2 regions of the Bacillus sp. EB V-12 genome follow, and region 1 is predicted to be linked to the other one. Evidence: predicted binding sites of a transcription regulator. Region 1 holds the regulator's gene; the other holds the start of a gene.

Region 1 (8,953 bases):
CAAGTTTTGCGATTTCATCTTGTTGTTTTTCGTAACGTTTCATTTCTTGCTCATATAATGCTGATTTTAAGTCTAAATATTTACTGTAGTTACCAACAAATCGTCTGCTTTCTTTATTCGAAATTTCATATACTTGTGTAACGAGTTTGTCTAAGAAATAACGGTCATGTGAGACGATTAATATTGCGCCAGGATAACCTTGCAAATATTGCTCAAGCCATGTTAATGTTTCGATGTCTAAATGGTTTGTAGGCTCGTCCAAAATAAGTAAGTCTGGTTTTGTTAATAATAATTTCCCGAGAGCTAATCTTGTTTTTTGCCCGCCGCTTAAAGTAGAGATCGTCGTCTGGTGCGTTTCAACTGGGAAGCCAAGGCCGCTTAAAATGGAGCGAATATCCGCTTCATATTGATATCCACCTTGATCTTTATAATTGAGTTGTAATTGGTCATAATCAGCTAACAATCTTTCATATGTAGCTTCGTTTGAAAAGTTTTCTTCTTTTCCCATTTCTTGCTCAAGCCTTCGGAGTTTTGTCTCCATTTGCTGTAAATGGGTAAAGACGGTTAGCATTTCATCCCAAATTGTTAAAGACGTTTCTAGTCCAGTATTTTGAGCTAAATATCCGATTGAGACATCTTTCGGTTTTATAATTTCGCCACCATCATGAGATAATTCACCAGCGATAATTTTTAATAATGTAGATTTACCTGCTCCATTCCTTCCAACTAATGCGATACGATCTTTTGTTTGTACTTCCAATTTTATGTTTGCAAGAATTGTTTCTGCACCGTATAATTTCGAAAGCGCGTTTACTTGTAATAAAATCAATGTTTTCACCTCAAATAATTTCTTAACTTTGCCATGTTTATATTTCTCAATCATACTAAAAATAGTGTATAGTTTAAAATAAAGAGAGAATACTTCTTCTCTTTATTATACAAGGAATTTAATGAGTGCTAAACTTCTGTATTTGATTAAAGTATATGAATAAAGATAGGAAGAGAGGAGAGGTCATATGGATCAGCAAAAGATTCCACAAGCCACTGCTAAAAGATTGCCTCTATACTATCGATTTATCCAAAACTTATCTCTTTCTGGTAAGCAGCGTGTTTCATCGGCCGAATTGAGTGAGGCAGTAAAAGTAGATTCCGCAACAATACGAAGAGATTTTTCGTATTTTGGAGCGTTAGGGAAAAAGGGATATGGATATAACGTAAATTATTTATTATCATTTTTCCGCGAAACACTTGATCAAGATGATATAACACGTGTAGCACTTATTGGAGTAGGTAATTTAGGGACCGCTTTCTTACATTATAATTTCACGAAAAACAATAATACAAAAATTGAAATGGCATTTGATGTTAGTGAAGAGAAAGTTGGAACAGAAATCGGGGGCATTCCTGTATATCATTTAGATGAATTAGAAGAGAGATTATCAAATGATATACAAGTGGCAATATTAACAGTACCGGCTACAGTAGCACAAGCTGTAGCAGATAGATTAGCTGAAACAAGCGTGCACGGTATTTTGAATTTCACACCAGCGCGATTAAACGTATCAGAGAATATTAGAATTCATCATATTGACTTAGCTGTAGAGTTACAAACATTAGTTTACTTTTTGAAAAACTATCCACAATAAAACGCAGAGGGAGCGACCTCTGCGTTTTATTATTGTTTCTTGTTTGTGAATTTAACTAATATAAGGCGAAGTGCCAAATTAAAATCAATTGTTGCCATAACTGCAAATAGTATTGTCCACATATTCCAGATTGTATCTGTCACGTTCGTAATGGCGAAGCGTGTAAAGATACATCCAAGAAGGAAGTATAGTGCAGCCATGAACAATGGTGAGTTTCTCATACAAAAAATCCTCCGATAAAGCCTTGCATTTTTTCAGCTTCTTTAATCATTTCTTGAATTTGTTCATTGCTCATAAAAATTTGCCCAATAGCGACTAATGTATTCATTGCAACATGAGCTGCAATCGGAACGATAATACGTTTCGTCTTCACATATAAGAAGGCGAATACGAGCCCCATAGCAGTGTATACCAATAAGTGAGTAAAATCAAAATGAATTGCTGCGAATACAAGCGAACTAATGATAGCTGCAATAAAGAAGTTAAACTTCTTATAAAGTGTACCGAATAGAATTTTTCTAAATACGATTTCTTCTAAGATAGGTCCAATTATAGAAACAACAATAAGGAACCAAGGTGTCGTTCTTGCAATTTCCATCAGTTTCATTGTATTTTCTGAACCTTGTTTAATTCCTAGCAGTTGCATCTCGATCATACCGGCAACTATTTGTGAAAAGAAAGCTAAGAAGAACCCGATAAAAATCCATCCAATAGTAGCTGGAACAGAAGAGCGCATTGCATCTAAATGCCTGTCACGAATATCCGTTCTAAGTAACCAAAGTACGATACATAATGCAATAAAGAAGCTAATGATTGCCCAGTGTCCCGTTATGATTTGTCCTTTTTCCTCAATGGTAAATCCTCTATTATCATAGAGTCCTGTTTTTAGGAGAAGTGGTAATCCAACAACGCCAGATAACTGCATTAAAATGTATGTAACGATAATCCACCAGTATTGTTTCTTCAAATGGTTTAACCATCCTTTCTAACTATAGTGTATGAGATAAGTTAGGATAACATGTAAATATGCTACCTACGATATAAACCTCACTTGAATTATGTTTTTTTCGTAAATCCTTATTTGAAATTATAATAGAAGACAGGAGAAAGTTGTGTGTGTAGCGAAAACAACTTAGGGTGTCCTTTCATATTGTAACATACGAGCAGTGGAAACAACGATTCATATAGTAAAGGCAGTATTCTATATAGAAAGTTTATATAGTGATTTGCGAAAAAATTATGATTTTTTTACTTGCAAAAGAAATTGAGATTATTTATTATTATAAGTGTGTTAGCACTCGGATGACTTGAGTGCTAATAAAAGAAATTTACATAACAAAATGAGGAGGTTATTGTTCATGCTAAAGCCATTAGGTGATCGCGTTGTAATTGAGCTTGTTCAAGCAGAAGAAAAAACAGCAAGTGGTATCGTATTACCAGATACTGCAAAAGAAAAACCACAAGAGGGTAAAGTTGTTGCAGTAGGTACTGGTCGAGTGCTTGAGAATGGTGAGCGTGTTGCTTTAGAGGTAGCAGCAGGTGATCTTATCATCTTCTCAAAATATGCAGGTACTGAAGTGAAATATGAAGGTACAGACTACTTGATTTTACGTGAAAGTGACATTTTAGCAGTTATCGGTTAATTATATAAATCTTAAAAAATCCAAGGGGGTCAATTATTATGGCAAAAGATATTAAATTTAGTGAAGAAGCACGTCGTTCGATGCTTCGCGGTGTCGACACTCTTGCAAACGCAGTAAAAGTTACGCTTGGACCAAAAGGTCGTAACGTTGTACTTGAGAAAAAATTTGGTTCACCACTTATTACAAATGATGGTGTAACAATCGCAAAAGAAATCGAATTAGAAGATGCATTCGAAAACATGGGTGCGAAATTAGTAGCAGAAGTTGCTAGCAAAACAAATGACGTAGCTGGTGACGGAACAACAACTGCAACTGTATTAGCGCAAGCTATGATTCGTGAAGGTCTTAAAAACGTAACAGCTGGTGCTAACCCAATGGGTCTTCGTAAAGGTATCGAAAAAGCTGTTACTGCTGCAATTGAAGAATTAAAAACGATTTCTAAACCAATCGAAGGCAAATCTTCTATCGCACAAGTAGCTGCTATTTCTGCAGCTGACGAAGAAGTAGGTCAATTAATCGCTGAAGCAATGGAGCGCGTTGGTAACGACGGCGTTATTACTTTAGAAGAGTCTAAAGGATTCACAACAGAATTAGACGTAGTAGAAGGTATGCAATTTGATCGTGGATATGCATCTCCTTACATGATTACTGATTCTGACAAAATGGAAGCAGTTCTTGATAACCCATACATCTTAATCACTGACAAAAAGATTTCTAACATTCAAGAAATCTTACCAGTATTAGAGCAAGTGGTACAACAAGGTAAACCACTTCTTATCATTGCTGAAGATGTTGAAGGCGAAGCTTTAGCTACATTAGTAGTGAACAAACTTCGTGGTACATTCAACGTAGTAGCTGTTAAAGCTCCTGGATTTGGTGACCGTCGTAAAGCAATGCTAGAAGATATCGCAATCTTAACAGGTGGCGAAGTAATCACTGAAGAATTAGGTCGTGACTTAAAATCTGCTACAGTTGAATCTTTAGGACGCGCTGGTAAAGTTGTTGTTACAAAAGAAAACACAACTGTAGTTGAAGGTGTAGGAAGCACAGAACAAATCGAAGCTCGCATCGGTCAAATCCGTGCGCAATTAGAAGAAACAACTTCTGAATTCGATCGTGAAAAATTACAAGAGCGTCTTGCTAAACTAGCAGGTGGCGTAGCAGTAATTAAAGTAGGTGCAGCAACTGAAACTGAGTTAAAAGAGCGCAAACTTCGCATTGAAGATGCACTTAACTCAACTCGTGCAGCAGTAGAAGAAGGTATCGTTGCAGGTGGTGGTACTTCACTTATGAACGTATACACAAAAGTAGCTTCTATCGTAGCTGAAGGCGACGAAGCAACAGGTATCAACATCGTACTTCGTGCACTAGAAGAGCCAGTTCGTCAAATCGCAATCAACGCTGGTCTAGAAGGATCTGTAGTTGTAGAGCGTCTAAAAGGCGAAAAAGTAGGCGTTGGTTTCAACGCAGCTACTGGCGAATGGGTTAACATGCTTGAGTCTGGTATCGTAGATCCAGCTAAAGTAACTCGTTCTGCACTTCAAAACGCAGCATCTGTTGCAGCTATGTTCTTAACAACTGAAGCTGTAGTTGCTGACAAGCCAGAACCAAATGCACCAGCAATGCCTGACATGGGCGGCATGGGCATGGGCGGTATGGGCGGAATGATGTAATTCCGTTTGCCCTAAAAAACATCCATTTCTATATAGAAATGGATGTTTTTTTATGTTTTTTAGAAAAGGAAATGAATTTCTGTAGAATTTTGTCGCTTTCTCTCTTGACCATATTGATACTTCATTGTTAGAATCTAGGAAGATAATATAAAACGATCCTTCATATATCCTCAATGATATGGTTTGAGAGTCTCTACCGGGTTACCGTAAACAACCTGACTATGAAGGCAGTGTGTCTTATATTTATAAAGAGCGGAGACTATCTTTCTTTATAAAGCCAGACCCCTGCCTTTTCTTTGTTATGAGACTAGAGGCGGAGGACTGGCTTTTTTTATTATATTGGTAATGCTTTTCGCCAAATTGGTGAAAATATTTATATACGAGAACTAACGTTGGGGTGATTATTTTGAAGAAACAACACGATACAATTATCGTTTTAGATTTTGGAAGTCAATACAATCAGTTAATAGCACGTCGAATTCGTGAGTTCGGTGTATACAGTGAACTTCATCCACATACAATTACTGCAGAAGAAATTAAAGCAATGAATCCAAAAGGGATTATTTTCTCTGGTGGACCAAATAGTGTATACGGTGAAGGTGCATTACATTGTGATGAAAAAATCTTTGAACTAGGTTTACCAATCTTCGGTATTTGTTACGGTATGCAGCTTATGACGCAACACTTCGGTGGTAAAGTAGAGCGTGCAAATCACCGTGAGTACGGAAAAGCTGTTCTTAAAGTAGAGAACGAATCAAAATTATATGCGAACCTTCCAGAAGAGCAAGTTGTATGGATGAGCCATGGCGACTTAGTAACTGGTTTACCTGAAGGATTCGTAGTAGATGCAACAAGTGAGTCTTGCCCAATTGCTGGTATGAGCAATGAAGCGAAAAACTTATACGGTGTACAATTCCACCCAGAAGTACGTCACTCTGAGCACGGTAACGATTTAATTAAAAACTTCGTATTCGGCGTATGTGGTTGTTCTGAAGGATGGAACATGGAGAACTTTATTGAAGTAGAATTAGAAAAGATTCGTGAAACTGTTGGAGACAAAAAAGTACTATGCGCACTTAGTGGCGGTGTAGACTCTTCTGTTGTAGCAGTATTAATTCATAAAGCAATTGGTGATCAATTAACATGTATTTTCGTTGACCACGGTTTACTTCGTAAAGGTGAAGCAGAAGGCGTTATGAAAACATTTAGCGAAGGCTTCCATATGAACGTTATTAAAGTGGATGCAAGAGACCGCTTCATGGACAAGTTAAAAGGTGTAGAAGATCCAGAACAAAAACGTAAAATCATCGGTAACGAATTCATTTACGTATTTGATGATGAAGCGTCAAAATTACAAGGTATGGACTTCTTAGCGCAAGGTACACTTTACACAGATATCGTTGAGAGTGGTACAGCAACTGCACAAACAATTAAATCTCACCATAACGTTGGTGGTCTTCCAGAAGACATGCAGTTCAAATTAATTGAGCCTTTAAACACGTTATTTAAAGACGAAGTACGTGTATTAGGATCTGAATTAGGAATTCCTGATGAAATCGTATGGCGTCAACCATTCCCAGGACCGGGTCTTGGTATTCGTGTATTAGGTGAAATCACAGAAGAGAAATTAGAAATCGTTCGTGAATCTGATGCGATTTTACGTGAAGAAATTATTAAAGCGGGCTTAGACCGTGAAATCTGGCAATACTTCACTGCGCTTCCTGGTATGCGTAGCGTAGGTGTTATGGGTGACGAGCGTACTTACGATTACACAGTAGGTATCCGTGCGGTAACATCTATCGACGGTATGACAGCTGACTGGGCACGTATCCCTTGGGACGTATTAGAGAAAATCTCTGTACGTATCGTAAACGAAGTAAAACACGTTAACCGTATCGTGTATGATGTAACGAGTAAGCCACCAGCAACTATTGAGTGGGAATAGTATTTATAAAAAGGTCCATCTATTGCTTATGCATAGATGGATCTTTTTTATTTTGGTATTAATACGAACGAAAATATAAAATTTTATAAAAATGTTCGTTTTTAAATTGACAAAACTACTTCGTCGAGTTAATATGATTATGTAATTCAAACGAAAAGTGAATATTATGCCGTCGTATAATATCGGGGATATGGCCCGAAAGTTTCTACCTAGCTACCGTAAATGGCTTGACTACGAGGCGTTTGTATAAAGATGAGGGGAAACTTGTCTTTGTTTATAGAACGCTTCCATGTATATATGCAATGGAAGCCTTTTTTATTTCTCGGGATAAAAGATGGCTAGGAGAAATACGGCGAGTAATCATATAACGGGGGAAACGTAGGATGAAACGCTATTTTCAGTTTGATGAGCTCGGTACGAATTATAAGACTGAGTTCATAGCAGGGTTAACGACATTTCTATCTATGGCTTACGTACTATTTGTCAATCCTGCTACGCTGTCGCTTGGAAATGTTAAAGGGTTACCAGCAGGTACAGGGATGGATCCAGGTGCAGTATTCGTTGCTACGGCATTAGCGGCAGCGATCGGTTCGTTAATTATGGGTATTTTCGCGAAGTATCCAATTGCTTTAGCGCCAGGTATGGGAATTAACGCGTTCTTTGCTTATACAGCAGTGTTAACGATGGGTATTCCATGGCAAACAGCAATTGCCGGAACATTAATGTCAGGTATTATCTTTATTATTCTTACTGCTTCAGGTATTCGTGAAAAAATCATCAATGCAATTCCATCAGAGTTAAAGTTTGCAGTAGCAGCAGGTATCGGATTGTTCATTGCATTCCTTGGATTCCAAAATGCAGGAATTATCGTGAAAAATGATGCGGTTCTTGTTGGGTTGGGGGACTTAACAAAGGGCACAACGTTACTAGCAATCTTCGGGGTTGTTACGACAATCATCTTCATGATTAAGAAAGTTAATGGTGCAGTATTTTACGGTATGATTCTTACAGCGATCTTAGGAGTGGCAACAGGATTAATTGATACTCCGAAAGCTGTAGTGGGAGCAATACCGAGTCTAGAACCAACGTTCGGCGTGGCGTTAACGCACTTCGGAGATATTTTTACAGTTCAAATGGGGATTGTTATTATAACGTTCTTCTTTATCGATTTCTTTGATACAGCAGGTACGCTTGTAGCGGTTGCGAATCAAGCCGGATTAATGAAGAACAATAAATTACCACGTGCAGGAAAAGCATTATTTGCAGATGCGATTGCGACTGTAATTGGTGCAATCTTGGGTACATCAACAACAACGTCTTACATTGAATCGTCTGCAGGGGTAGCAGCGGGAGGACGTTCTGGATTTACAGCAGTTGTAACAGCAGGATTCTTCTTACTGGCACTATTCTTCTCGCCATTACTAAGTGTTGTAACGCCAGCTGTAACGGCGCCGGCTTTAATTATTGTAGGAATCTTGATGGTTTCTTCCTTAGGGGAAATTGATTGGAAGAAATTCGAGATTGCAGTACCAGCATTCTTTACAATTATATCTATGCCACTTACGTATAGTATCGCAACTGGGATTGCGATTGGATTTATCTTCTATCCAATTACAATGGTAGTAAGTGGTCGTCGTAAAGAGGTTCATCCGATTATGTATGTTATGGGAGTTTTATTCGTACTATATTTCATCTACGTTCGTAAATAAAAGGGGTTTTTTAAAGGTCTAGACTTAAGGGGAGTCTAGACCTTTTTTGCGTCTTCAGAAAATCTTAAGGATTTCCGAGCGTTTTTCTTCAGAAGTTTTCCTATAATAGAAGTTAGGGATTAAAAAAGTGATGGGGGAGATATTGTGGCACACGAAACAATACTTGTCGTAGATGATGAAAAAGAAATTCGGAATTTAATTACAATCTATTTAAAGAATGAAGGATATAAAGTATTGCAAGCAGGAGACGGAGAAGAAGGATTACGTCTACTGGAAGAAAATGAAGTACATCTAGTCGTATTAGATATTATGATGCCGAAAGTGGATGGTATTCATA
Region 2 (8,953 bases), on a different contig from region 1:
CAGCCCCTTATATCGCACGTTTAATGGAGACAGCTTTACTAGAAGTCGATCGCGGTGTCATTGAAGCCTACCAAGCGATGGGCGTTTCTACTATAAAAATCATTTGGCACGTCATGGTTAAAGAAGCTCGTCCCTCCCTTGTACTTGGATTAACAATCGCAACAATTGGCTTAATTGGCGCAACAGCAATGGCTGGCCTTGTAGGTGCTGGCGGGCTAGGGGATTTAGCATACCGGTTCGGACATTTACGCTACGAGCCTGAAGTAATGTATGCAACCGTCTTTATTTTAATTATCCTCGTTCAAGGATTACAGTCTTTAGGGAATGGTGTTGCACGAAGATTGAAGAAAGATTAAAAAAAGAAGGCATCTCACCAAGGTGAGATGCCTTCTTTTTTATCTTTTAAATCCACCTTCTGAATGAATAACTTGCCCAGTAATCCACTCGGCCTCTTCACTTACTAAAAATTTAATGAGTCTAGCTGCATCCCTTGGCTCACCAATTCTGCCAAAAGGAAACAGCGGCTTTAACCCTTGTTTTATCTCTTCAGTCATCCATCCTGTATCGGTTGGTCCTGGATTAATTGCATTCACTGTTATTCCTAAATGAGCTACCTCTGCTGACAACGTACTAGTAAGAGCATCAATAGCTCCCTTCGTTGTCGCATAAGCTAGTTCTCCTGCCATAGGACCTTGAAATTGCCCCGAAGTAATATTAACAATTCTACCACCATATTTCTTATCAAATCCCCGGGAAAATTGACTACTGAGCAATGTAGTCGCACGAACATTTACCATATAATGCTTATCTAATTCTTCAGCAGTCAACGTAGAGAAATCATTATTCGTAGAATATGCTGCATTATTAATTAATATATGAGGGTACCCTAATTGTTCAGTAACTTTATTTATAAGATCTTTCGGTGCATCATTCTGAGTTAAATCTAACTCCATACTTGAGACTTTAACACCGTTTTTTAGTAACTCTTCTTTTAATTGTATTTGTTCATTTTTATCAACGCCCCAAGGCATCTCTTTATCGTAAGCTGTCCAATACGTAAAAAATATATCGTATCCTGATTCAGCTAATTCTTTACAAACCGCTGCGCCTATACCATCTAGACGACTTACCCCTGTAATAACTGCTACTTTATTTTTCAATTGGTTCATCATATACTCCTCCAAGTTTAAAGGACGCATATTTTATATAAGAGATATAAACTTTCCCACAAAAAAGACAGATACATAAAATAGGCACCTATCCTTATAAAAGGGATGTACAATCCAAATATGCATTCCTTGAATGATTTACAGATAACTAAATAAACCCTCGCTTATGAGAGCAAAATTCATCTATCTAGTTTCTAATCATTACAAGTTCATCCACATATCTAGTCTTTGCCTCCTTTTGATATATCTCTATTATTAGTCTATCAAAAAAGATGAAATGTTACAAAAAATAAAACAATTACTCAAAACATATATTCGTTCACATTTCCTCCATTGTGAATTTATTCACAATGGATATATAATAAACATGTAAATACAATATTGGAGGGATTTCAATGGTTATCAATTTTTTAAGAACTGATAAACGTGCTACTTTCATATTATTACTTTTACGGCTTTACATAGGATATACATGGCTCGCTGCTGGGATAGGCAAAGTCTTCGGACAATCTTTTGACGCAAGCGGTTTTCTAAAGGGTGCTATTGCTCAAGCATCAGGTGACCATCCTGCAGTACAAAGTTGGTGGGCAGATTTTCTTCAACATTTTGTCCTTCCAAACGCAGACCTATTTAGCTTTTTAGTTCAATGGGGAGAAATTTTAGTAGGTCTAGGTTTGATTTTAGGCGGATTAACAAAAACAGCTGCATTTTTCGGAATCATAATGAATCTTTCATTTTTATTAAGTGGAACCGTTAGTGTAAACCCAAACCTGCTTATTTTGACTATGTTCATTTTAGTTGCAGGGCAGAACGCTGGACGTATTGGATTAGATGGCTATGTTTTCCCTAAACTTTTCCGTAAAAACAACCACAGAACATATAAATTAAGTAAAACTGCGTAGTAACAGTTTACTTTTAAAATATAAATAAGAAAAAGAGCCTGAATATAGGCTCTTTTTCTTATTTATCCTAATTTAAACTTTTAACGAACCACGAAAACCTCTGGCAGCATAGTAAGAGTCTGCTCCATTGTGGTACACGAAAACATGTCCAAAGCGATAATCGCAAAATAGAGCACCACCAAGCTCTCTAATATCTGAAGGTGTTTGTACCCAACTCGATGATTTCATATCAAAATCTCCAAGTTGTTGTAACTCTCGATATTGTTCTTCCGTTAATAACTCAATGCCCATAGCATTGGCAACATCAATAACGTTATTTTCTGGTTTATGTTTTTTTCTTGATTCTAACGCTTCAAGATCATAACAAAGACTTCTGCGGCCTTTAGGACTCTCCTTTGAACAATCATAGAAAGTATATTCGTCCTTTTCTTCATCATAACCAACAACATCCGGCTCACCACCAGTTACTTCCATTTCGTTAAGTGACCACATTTTTTCATTATTAGTAGTCAGCTTCGCTTCAACTTTAGCCCATTCAAGACCTTCATGGCGGTTCATGTTTTTCTCAAAACGAGCTTGCAATACTTTCAATAACTCTTCACGTTTTTCTACTAGTAAGTCATTTTTATTTCCTGTCATATTAGTCCTCCCTGATGTATGTACTGATAGTAGTTTAAGTATATATTTTATAATAAATCATCTCAATATGAAGACCGTTTCAACCCTATGTCTTGTACAAACATCCATTACAAAGTCCTAAAGCCCTCCATACTCTCCTCAAGAATATAGTGTGAAAACCACATCAAGTTCTGCTTCATAATAGCCACATGAACTCCTGGTTGGTCAGAACTATATGCCATTCCTTTAAATATAATTAATTCTGTATCAACTTCCATATCCATTAATCCTTGATATAGATCATATGCATTTGTAATTGGAATTCTTGCATCCTTTTCCCCATGTTGAATTAAGGTAGGCGTACAAGCTGATTTAATATACGTCATAGGTGATGTCTTCGTATATATCTCTGGATCATTCCATGGAGTATTTCCTAAATACATTCTAATAAAGTAAGGTATATCTGTATTTACATAATGGGTACTCCAGTTAGTGATTCCACCGCCAACTGAAATAGCTTTAAACCGACTACTAAACGTAGAACAGAAAGCTGATACATATCCACCGTTGCTCCATCCCATAACTCCTACTCTATCCTTGTCTACCATCCCTTTTTCTACTAGTTCATCCACTCCAGATATAACATCATCGTAGTCAGCAATCCCCTGTTTTCTATAGTTAGCTTTTAAAAATTCATTACCATAACCTGAACTTCCTCTGTAATTTGGTTCTAAAACGATAAAGCCTTTTTCAACAAACTGTTCAATCGGATATTTCTCATTGAAGCAGTCTGAAAATATCGGAAAAGATGCCCAAGCCGGACCGCCGTGAATTACTACTAATAAAGGATATTTTTTATTAGTGTCAAACTCTACTGGCGTTGATAAAACACCTTCTATTTCAAGACCATCGCTACTTTTCCATGAGATGATTTCCCTGTTACTTCTAAGTTTCCCTTTGAAAAAGCTATTTTCATCCGTTATTTTTTTATCGTCTAAATAGATTTCAAAGGTTTCATTTGTTATAGCCTTATTGTAGGATATATGTTTGCCATCCTTTGTTATAGAAGCATCCATTATAAAGCCATCTACTTTTTCGCTTAATATTTCCACAGTGCCATCTTCGGCTAGCAAACCAATAAGATAATTCGTTTTATTCTGCCACCTAATTAAAACCCCTTTAGCTGTCCACTGTAATGGCATAACCGTACTATCAAAATTTGTTACAGGTTGAATTACCTTTCCGGTATTTATATCATATATCTCTAACGTACTATCTTGTATATGGTTTCTATAGTAATCCTTCTCTCTTATGCTTGCTGTGTAACATATTTCACTGCCATCAGGAGAAAAGCAAACACTCCCTCCCAACAACTTATCCACATTCAGCTTTTGTAGCTCTCCAGCTTTAATATGGAGTATGTATAGATCTCCATTTATATAATCTGCCATATTTGAGCTTGGTGTCGCCATAAATACAACCTTTTTACCATCATTTGAAATATCAAATTCATGGATATGAAAATCCTTACCATCCGTTAATTGATAAACGACTCTGTTCTCGTGTTCATCTGTATCACTTTGTATCACCTTCTCTATTTCAATGTAATATAAACAATTATTCTGGTGTTCCTTACCTATATGTTGAAAATCTCCATATAGGTCCTTACGTTTCTTTATCTCCTCACATTCTTTTGACTGCGTAACATAATAAAGACCCTTGCCAGTAGGACCCCATTTGAATGTACTGACTCCTTCTTTCTCATCGGTAATTTGAACCTCTCTATAACCATCTAGTGACTTAACAAATATCTGATTTTTCCCATCACCAACTGGACTAAGATATGCGATACACCTAGCATCTGGAGACCATAATGGGTGTATACTATCTATATCACTATTTGATAATGGGTAACTCCGCTTCTTATCTTTTTCATATATCCATACATGATTCCTATATGTATTGTCTTTCCAATCAGCCGTCTTCTTAACAAATGCTACGTTTTTACCATCATCACTTATGTTTGTACTTGATACGGTTGGTAATGAAATAACCTCTTCTATACTTAAATATGTTTTTTCATTCACTTTCATCAATATACCCCCTCGAAATGTCCATAAATCTCTCGTCTCTTTTTGTCGTAATAAAGGAAATTGTTCACGAATACTTAAAATGATAACGGAAAATTCAGATAAATAAAAGTGAAGTCGATAAAGTAAAACTTTAATTTATGGAGTTCTATCCACTTACCAATTCTAGATGTTCTTTTTCGACACAAAAACACCCCTTTTAGATACAAATTTGTAAATTTATTTTAAAGCTATAACTATATGTTGGTTTGGAATAAAATTTGATAGAAATGAAGTCACAAATCTTTATTTAACAACAAAAAAATTCATTTTGAAAAAACGATTGATCAAAATAGAATTACTCTTTTTAACTAAGTATGAGATTTTTATAAAAAAATTTTAATCAAAACTCACTTAGAATCTTTACTTGAAGGAATAAAGCTTCGCATCTTTTTTGTGAACATCGTTAAACTAAGATAAATTTTGACCGTATCTGTAATTAATTGTAAAATATTATACGTAGAAAGGTATTATAAAATAAATATAGAAGGGGTATGTTTTTTAGTTTTAAAGGGGCTAAAGCACATCTATTTTATGTTTTCAAAGGGAGAATTGAAAAATCATATGAAGAATTTCAAAAAGAGTACAGGTAAAATTTTACTAGCATCCGGATTAGTAGTTTCTATGTCAGCTTGTAGTGTAACAAATTTATTTGGAGAAAAAGAAAAAACAAATGCTGAATCTGGTAAACAAGAAAGTAAAGAAACTAAGACAGAAGGAACAAATTCAACTAAGTCAGAAGGTAAATCATCTGAAACAAAGGAAAAATCAACTAACTCAAAAGAAGAAAGTAAAGATGTTAAGATGATTATGGTTTTACCTGAGGATTACCCACAACTTATGGTAGACATTGAAGAAGACTTATTAAGACGTCTAGATTACTATGATGCTTCTGTGAGGGATAATAAAAAGGGAAGTAAGTCAAATGAAGAGGTACGAGATAGTATTAAAGACTTAGATAAAGTATTTAATAAAATAGAACGTATAGATGCACCAGGAAAATACAAAGAAGATCATAAGGAAATTGTAAAAGCTGTTCAAAAGTTAAAAGAATCTTTCAAAGAAGTATCGAAGTTATTTGATTACTCTAAAACACTTAAAGATACGGATGATGCAATCATAGATAAAGCAAACAATAAATTAGATGAAGCAAAACGCATTTGGAAACCTGTATTTAATAAGTTAAAAGCGGAAGCTAAGGGTGGTTCAACAACTACTTCTACAACAAGTGGTACTAGTTCTTCTAACTCACCGAGTTTATCTAGTGGTAATACAGTTAAAACATACAGTACCCAAGATAAAACTGGTATATTCAAAGGAAAAATTGATACACCAGACGAGGATTCCGCTAAGTTTAAGAATGTACAGAACAACTATAAAGACGGTACAGAGCTTGTAGGTAATTGGGGTATTGATTACGGAGACGGAGTCAAAACTACGTTAGTCCTAAAAGCAGATAAGACATTTGAAACATATGCAAATGGTTCTTATCCAAATAAAGATAATTACTTAACAGGAACATACCAAGCAGACGTTTCTTCCCATCAGTTAACGCTAATGGTGGAAAAAGGAACTCAAAATGGTCAAGAAGTGAAATTAGAAAGACCTATTTATTCATCATATGAGGTTAAAAATTTAGATGGTAAAGCGTTACAGATTTTCCACATAGACGAACAAGTAACAATTTGTTATGTAAAACAATAAATAACTAAAAAAACTCTGTAAAATGATTTTTACAGAGTTTTTTCTTAGTTTTAATTTATTTCAAACGTATAACTATACTTATTAACCTACCAATCTCCTACTCAACAGTAACAGACTTAGCTAAGTTACGTGGCTTATCAACGTCACACTCGCGGTGAAGTGCTGCGTAGTATGAGATAAGTTGTAATGGAATAACTGCTACTAGCGGTGCTAGCGCTTCGTGTACAGCTGGTAATACGAAGCTGTCACCTTCCATTTCTAAGCCTTTCATTGAAATGATACATGGGTTAGCCCCGCGTGCTACTACTTCTTTCACGTTACCACGAATTCCAAGGTTTACGTGCTCTTGTGTAGCAAGTGCGATAACTGGTGTACCATTTTCGATTAAAGCGATTGTACCGTGTTTTAACTCTCCTCCAGCGAATCCTTCTGCTTGGATGTAAGAGATTTCTTTTAGTTTTAACGCACCTTCTAATCCTACGTAGAAGTCTACGCTACGTCCGATGAAGAAACAGTTACGCGTTGTCGCTAAAAATTGTTTTGCTAATGCGTCCATTTCTTCTTTTTGATCACAAAGTTCTATCATTGCATTTGCTACAAGTCCTAGTTCGTGTGTTAAATCGAAATCAAGAACTTCACCTTTTGCTTTAGCAATATCAGCCGCTAAAATTGAAAGTACTGCAAGCTGTGCTGTGTAAGCTTTCGTTGATGCAACTGCAATTTCTGGTCCAGCGTATAACGGAAGTGTATAATCAGCTTCACGAGAAAGCGTAGAACCAGGCACGTTTGTAATTGTTAATGCTTTATGGCCCATTTCATTTGTTTGCACAAGTACTGCACGGCTATCAGCTGTTTCACCACTTTGTGAAATGTAAATGAAGAATGGTCTTTCTGTTAATAATGGCATGTTGTAAGAGAATTCACTTGCCACGTGTACTTCAACTGGCATTTTTACAAACTTCTCGATAAATTGTTTTCCAACAAGACCTGCATGATAACTCGTTCCACATGCAATGATGTAAATACGATCGCTATCTAAAATCGCATTGCGGATGTCTTGATTTAATTCAATTTCGCCATTTTCATCTTGATACTTTTGAATTATATTGCGGATTACAAGTGGTTGCTCATCGATTTCTTTAAGCATGAAATGAGGATATGTTCCCTTTTCAATATCACTTGCGTCTAATTCCGCTGTAAACGGTGCACGTTCAATCGTTTCACCTTGTAAGTTTTTAATTGTAATACTTTCTTTCGTTACGATTACGATTTCTTTATCCATTAGCTCAATAAATTGATCTGTAACTTGTAACATCGCCATAGCGTCGCTTGCCACAACATTAAAGTTGTCACCAACACCTACTAATAGCGGGCTTTTGTTTTTAGCAACATAAATCATGTTTGGATTTTCAGCATCAAGTAATCCGATTGCATAAGAGCCATGTAAAAGAGATAGCGTATTACGGAACGCTTCTTCTACACTTAATCCTGTGCTCACTTGTTGTTCCATAAGCTGTACGATAACCTCTGTATCTGTTTCACTTACGAACGTTACATCTTGTAAATATTCCTTTTTCACTAATTCATAGTTTTCAATTACACCGTTATGAACTAATGTAAAGCGTTTTGATGTACTTTGATGCGGATGCGCGTTTACCTTACTTGGAACACCGTGTGTAGCCCAGCGTGTGTGTCCGATACCTACGCTTGCTGCTACGTTCTCATCTACGATTTCACGAAGTTTTGCGATACGGCCTTTTTCTTTGTATACAACAACACCGTTCTCTGCTTGTACTGCAATACCTGCTGAATCATATCCACGATATTCTAGCTTTTCTAAACCTTTTAATAAAATTTCCTTTGCATCTTGCTCTCCAATAAATCCTACGATTCCACACATGTTTAGTCGCCGTTACAAATGCTTACACTGCTCTGCGAACATGTAACGACATAGTCCGATACCATTTTTATTTATACTAAAAAACGGATTACATATTGCTAGCCCTGTAAGCTTGTAACGGCTTTCACCTTCCTCTCGATTGGGTTTAAGTCCGTATATACTTATACAGCTAGTTTTCATCCGTTCCTCTTCTCTCATCACACTTTCACCTTTGTCCACTAAGTCACCTTAATGATTTAAGTAAAAGTTTGCGGTTGTGATGAACAACCGGGAGTCATCCGCCGAAATCTCGATAAACCCCACCTCGTCAACTACACTATTTGTAGTTCTGGCGCTTTTATAATTTACAATATTTCCTTTGAGAAAAAGAACAAGACCATCTTATAACAAACATGGATAAACCGTCAATGAAATTTTTTTCATCGTCTATAAAACATATGAAAAAGGAGCACTTTTTGTGCTCCTTTTTCATATAAATTCAGCTAATTATTCAGCGCCAACTTCGGCTTTCACAACTTCTACAATGCGATG

Evidence for each region. Region 1 encodes Rex, which represses fermentation and respiration genes when NADH is low (regulators of the CRP and FNR family bind a similar motif). Its sites were predicted from a motif close to TTGTGAAATATTTCACAA; they were not measured.
Region 2: a site for Rex is predicted at 1,503-1,520, ahead of ACZDYH_RS26605 (DoxX family membrane protein). Genes of this name have one in related genera too.

What each region holds. Positions count from the first base shown of each region.
Region 1 covers NZ_JBUXJL010000028.1:2,219-11,171, reverse strand. Annotated here, with positions in the region: gene ACZDYH_RS29870 (ABC-F family ATP-binding cassette domain-containing protein) at 1-829, opposite strand, end outside; gene ACZDYH_RS29865 (redox-sensing transcriptional repressor Rex) at 1,017-1,646, shown strand; gene ACZDYH_RS29860 (YdiK family protein) at 1,676-1,867, opposite strand; gene ACZDYH_RS29855 (CPBP family intramembrane glutamic endopeptidase) at 1,864-2,613, opposite strand; gene groES (co-chaperone GroES) at 3,005-3,289, shown strand; gene groL (chaperonin GroEL) at 3,328-4,962, shown strand; purine riboswitch at 5,103-5,204, shown strand; gene guaA (glutamine-hydrolyzing GMP synthase) at 5,369-6,907, shown strand; purine riboswitch at 7,060-7,161, shown strand; gene ACZDYH_RS29835 (NCS2 family permease) at 7,291-8,616, shown strand; gene ACZDYH_RS29830 (response regulator transcription factor) at 8,761-8,953, shown strand, end outside.
Region 2 covers NZ_JBUXJL010000014.1:6,378-15,330, reverse strand. Annotated here, with positions in the region: gene ACZDYH_RS26615 (methionine ABC transporter permease) at 1-356, shown strand, start outside; gene ACZDYH_RS26610 (SDR family oxidoreductase) at 396-1,172, opposite strand; gene ACZDYH_RS26605 (DoxX family membrane protein) at 1,565-2,071, shown strand; gene ACZDYH_RS26600 (DUF4256 domain-containing protein) at 2,144-2,710, opposite strand; gene ACZDYH_RS26595 (S9 family peptidase) at 2,818-4,782, opposite strand; gene ACZDYH_RS26590 (DUF3994 domain-containing protein) at 5,371-6,522, shown strand; gene glmS (glutamine--fructose-6-phosphate transaminase (isomerizing)) at 6,620-8,422, opposite strand; gene ACZDYH_RS26580 (hypothetical protein) at 8,435-8,620, opposite strand; gene glmM (phosphoglucosamine mutase) at 8,909-8,953, opposite strand, start outside.